Regions from separate parts of the Streptomyces sp. NPDC058464 genome, predicted to be linked through region 2. Evidence: predicted binding sites of a transcription regulator. Region 2 holds the regulator's gene; the other holds the start of a gene.
The links. Region 2 encodes HrcA, which represses chaperone genes, less so after heat shock. Its sites were predicted from a motif close to TTNGCACTCNGNNNNNCNGAGTGCNAA; they were not measured.

Region 1: a site for HrcA is predicted at 1,560-1,586, ahead of groES (co-chaperone GroES). Genes of this name have one in related genera too.

Annotation. Positions count from the first base shown of each region.
Region 1 is NZ_JBHXMA010000002.1:48,848-51,243, reverse strand. Features, by position in the region: gene groL (chaperonin GroEL) at 1-986, opposite strand, end outside; gene groES (co-chaperone GroES) at 1,105-1,413, opposite strand; gene ACFWPQ_RS03215 (pirin family protein) at 1,626-2,393, opposite strand.
Region 2 is NZ_JBHXMA010000027.1:98,448-100,843, reverse strand. Features, by position in the region: gene dnaJ (molecular chaperone DnaJ) at 1-979, opposite strand, end outside; gene hrcA (heat-inducible transcriptional repressor HrcA) at 980-1,996, opposite strand; gene ACFWPQ_RS31820 (MBL fold metallo-hydrolase) at 2,168-2,396, shown strand, end outside.

The DNA.
Region 1 (2,396 bases), on a different contig from region 2:
TCGTCCTTGGTGACGGTGACGCGGCGGGCGGAGCCGAGCACGTCCAGGCCGACCTGGTCGAGCTTGAGGCCGACCTCCTCGGAGACGACCGTGCCGCCGGTGAGGGTCGCCAGGTCCTCCAGCATCGCCTTGCGGCGGTCGCCGAAGCCGGGAGCCTTGACCGCGACCGCGTTGAAGGTGCCGCGGATCTTGTTGACGACGAGGGTGGAGAGGGCCTCGCCCTCGACGTCCTCGGCGATGATCAGCAGCGGCCGGGAGGCACCCGCCTGGATGACCTTCTCCAGCAGCGGGAGCAGGTCGGCGATGGAGGAGACCTTGCCCTGGTTGATGAGGATGTAGGGGTCCTCCAGGACGGCCTCCATGCGCTCCTGGTCCGTCACGAAGTACGGCGACAGGTAGCCCTTGTCGAAGGCCATGCCCTCGGTGAAGTCCAGCTCCAGACCGAAGGTGTTGGACTCCTCGACGGTGATGACACCGTCCTTGCCGACCTTGTCCATCGCCTCGGCGATGAGCTCGCCGACCTGCGTGTCCTGGGCGGACAGCGCGGCGACGGCGGCGATGTCGGCCTTGTCGTCGATCGGCCGGGCGGAGGAGAGCAGCTCGTCGGAGACTGCGGCGACGGCGGCGTCGATGCCCTTCTTCAGGGCGGCCGGGGAGGCGCCCGCGGCGACGTTCTTCAGACCCTCGCGGACGAGCGCCTGGGCCAGCACGGTGGCGGTGGTCGTACCGTCACCCGCGATGTCGTTGGTCTTGGTCGCCACCTCCTTCACCAGCTGGGCGCCGAGGTTCTCGTACGGGTCGTCGAGCTCGACCTCGCGGGCGATCGTGACACCGTCGTTGGTGATGGTGGGGGCGCCGAACTTCTTGTCGATGACGACGTTGCGGCCCTTGGGGCCGATCGTCACCTTGACCGTGTCGGCAAGCTTGTTGACGCCGCGCTCGAGGGCGCGACGGGCGTCCTCGTCGAACTTCAGGATCTTCGCCATGGGAGCGGTTCAGCCCTCTCGGAAAACGTGGGTGAAACGAACCGCGCCCCCGACGCCCGGCTTCATAAGGTCGCGGGGGCCAGGGGCGCAGCTCAAAGCAGAATGTGCTTCGGGTGAATTACTTCTCGATGATCGCGAGCACGTCGCGAGCCGAGAGGACGAGGTACTCGTCGCCGTTGTACTTCACCTCGGTGCCGCCGTACTTGCTGTACAGAACGACGTCGCCGACCTTGACGTCGAGCGGCAGGCGCTCGCCGTTCTCGAAACGGCCCGGGCCCACGGCGAGGACGGCGCCCTCCTGGGGCTTCTCCTTCGCGGTGTCCGGGATGACCAGGCCGGAGGCCGTGGTCTGCTCGGCGTCGAGCGGCTGGACCACGATGCGGTCCTCAAGCGGCTTGATGGCAACCTTGGAGCTGGCGGTCGTCACGATCCGACCTCCCCCTTCGGAGATCTCACGGGGTTAACTGTCTGAGGTGGCGACCAGGTCGATCCGTCGTCGCGGGTGCCGGACCTGCCCGTCGCGTTGTTGGCACTCTCGTCTGCCGAGTGCCAGAGCCGAGACTATGACCGCGATTAGCACTCGGTCAAGCGGAGTGCCAATTGCGGGCGGCGCGCCGCCGGAATCGGCCCCCTCGGGGGTCACAGATCGACGGCGGCGCGCATCTCCCACACCAGGATCTCGGCGGGTCCCGAGGCCGTCACCCGGTGCCCGCCGGTGGCCGTGAAGCGCGCGGCGTCACCCTCGCCGAGCGCCCCGACGCCCTCCAGGTCCACCGCGCCACGGGCGACGAACAGGTGCAGGTACGGCGCCTCGGGCAGGGTTGCCTGCCCGCCGGGGCGCAGCCGTGCCGCGTACAGCGCGGCGTGCCGGTTCCGGATCCGGATGGCGCTCGCGTCCCTGTGCCGGTCCATGCCGGACGCCACCGTGACCAGCCCGCCGGACAGCAGCTCGGCGTCGATCTCCAGCTGTTCGTAGCCAGGGGTGACGCCGGCCTCGTCGGGCACGACCCACATCTGGACGAAGTGCACGGGGTCGACCGGGGGCCCGCCGGCGGCCCGGTAGGTGTCGTTCTTCTCCGAGTGCAGGATGCCGGTGCCGGCGCTCATCCGCTGGGCCAGGCCCGGGTAGATCACGCCGGAGTGGCCGCCGGAGTCCTGGTGGACCAGCGAGCCCTTGAGCACCCAGGTGACGATCTCCATGTCCCGGTGCGGGTGGGTGTCGAAGCCCGTGCCCGGCTGCACCAGGTCCTCGTTGTGGACCAGCAGCACCCCGTGGTGCGTGTTGGCCGGGTCCGGCCGGTGGGTGCCGAGGGAGAACGAGTGCTTCGAGTCGAGCCAGGACAGCCGGCTCGCGAGCCGCGCGTCACCGCGCCGCACCTCCACGCCGGGTGTCAGTAGTGCGCTCATGTT
Region 2 (2,396 bases):
GGACGATCAGATCACCCCGGCCGCCACCGCGCAGATGCGTGACACCGCGCCCGTGCAGCGGAATCGACTGCCCGGACTGCGTACCCGGCCGGATGTCGACCTCCTCCAGCCCGTCCAGCGTCTCCAGCGGCACCTTCGTACCGAGCGACGCCGCCGTCATCGGAATCGTCACCGTGCAGTGCAGATCGTCCCCGCGCCGCTGGAACGTCGAGTGCGGCAGCTCGTGGATCTCGACGTACAGGTCACCGGCCGGACCGCCACCCGGCCCGACCTCACCCTCACCGGCGAGCTGGATCCGCGTGCCGTTGTCGACACCGGCCGGGATCTTCACGGTCAGCGTCCGCCGCGACCGCACCCGCCCGTCACCCGCGCACTCGGGGCACGGCGTCGGCACGACCGTCCCGAACCCCTGGCACTGCGGGCAGGGCCGCGAGGTCATGACCTGGCCCAGGAAGGACCGCGTCACCTGCGAGACCTCACCCCGGCCCCGGCACATGTCACACGTCTGGGCGGAGGTGCCCGGCGCCGCGCCCTCACCGTTGCAGGTGTTGCAGACGATCGCCGTGTCGACCTGGATGTCCTTGGTCGTGCCGAAGGCCGCCTCGTCGAGCTCGACCTCGATCCGGATCATCGCGTCCTGGCCGCGCCGCGTACGCGACCTCGGCCCCCGCTGGGACGCCGTACCGAAGAAGGCGTCCATGATGTCGGAGAAGTTCCCGAAGCCACCGGCCCCGAAGCCCCCGGCGCCCGCGCCCCCGCTCTGCGAGAGCGGATCGCCGCCGAGGTCGTAGACCTGCTTCTTCTGCGGATCCGACAGCACCTCGTAAGCGGCGTTGATCTCCTTGAACCGCTCCTGGGTCTTCGGATCCGGGTTGACGTCCGGGTGCAGCTCGCGCGCGAGCCGACGGAAGGCCTTCTTGATCTCTTCCTGCGACGCGTCGCGGCGCACGCCGAGAACGGCGTAGTAGTCCGTGGCCACTTACGACTCCGCCAGGATCTGTCCGACGTAACGTGCCACCGCTCGTACCGCTCCCATCGTTCCCGGGTAATCCATGCGGGTCGGTCCGACCACGCCGAGTTTGGCGACTGCCTCGCCGCCCGAACCGTAGCCGACCGACACCACGGACGTGGAGTTGAGTCCCTCGTAGGCGTTCTCGTGACCGATGCGTACGGTCATGCCCGAATCCCCGGCCTCGCCAAGGAGCTTGAGCAGCACGACGTGCTCCTCCAGTGCCTCCAGGACGGGCCGGATCATGAGGGGAAAGTCATGTCCGAAGCGGGTGAGATTGGCGGTGCCGCCGATCACCAGCCGCTCCTCGTTCTCCTCGACGAGCGTCTCCAGCAGGGTGGAGAGCACCGCCGAGACCGCGCCGCGGTCCTCGGCCTCGAAGGCTTCCGGCAGGTCCTCCACCAGCCGGGGCACGTCCGAGAACCGGCGCCCCGCGACCCGGCTGTTCAGCCGCGCCCGCAGATCCGCCAGAGACGTTTCCCCGAAGGGCGCAGGGCAGTCGACCATCCGCTGCTCGACCCGCCCGGTGTCGGTGATCAGCACCAGCATCAGCCGGGCCGGAGCCAGCGAGAGCAGTTCCACGTGCCGCACGGTGGACCGCGTCAGCGACGGGTACTGCACGACCGCGACCTGCCGCGTCAGCTGCGCCAGCAGCCGTACGGTCCGCGCCACGACGTCGTCGAGATCGACGGCGCCGTCGAGGAAGTTCTGGATGGCCCGCCGCTCGGGCGCGCTCATCGGTTTGACGCCGGCCAGCTTGTCGACGAACAGCCGGTAGCCCTTGTCGGTGGGGATCCGCCCCGCGCTGGTGTGCGGCTGGGCGATGTACCCCTCGTCCTCCAGGGCGGCCATGTCGTTGCGCACGGTCGCCGGGGAGACCCCGAGGTTGTGCCGTTCGGTCAGCGCCTTCGAACCCACCGGCTCCTCGGTGCCGACATAGTCCTGGACGATGGCGCGCAATACCTGAAGCCTGCGTTCACTCAGCATCCGGCGCCACACCTCCAGAAAGTCGTCCCGCGGCCTTTCGGGTCCTTCGGGTCTTTCGTCTGGCACTCTGCGAACGCGAGTGCCAGCATCCCCGGCCCAGTGTACGGCCGTGGGGTACTGACTGGGCAAGGTCGGTCAGGACCCATGGCGTTCTACGGCTAGCGTCGCGGCATGACGGTGACTTGGGAAGAGCTGGGCTGGGAGCGGGTGGCCGAAGGCGTCGGCCGGTGCCGGCTGCCGGGCTGGGACTGCACGGCCGGTCTGGTTCTCGGCGCGGGCACGGCCCTGATGGTGGACGCCGGCTCGAGCCTGGCGGAGGGCGCACGGTTGCGCATGGAGGCGCAGGCGCTCGCCGACCGCCGTGTGACCCATCTCGCGCTCACCCATCCGCATTTCGACC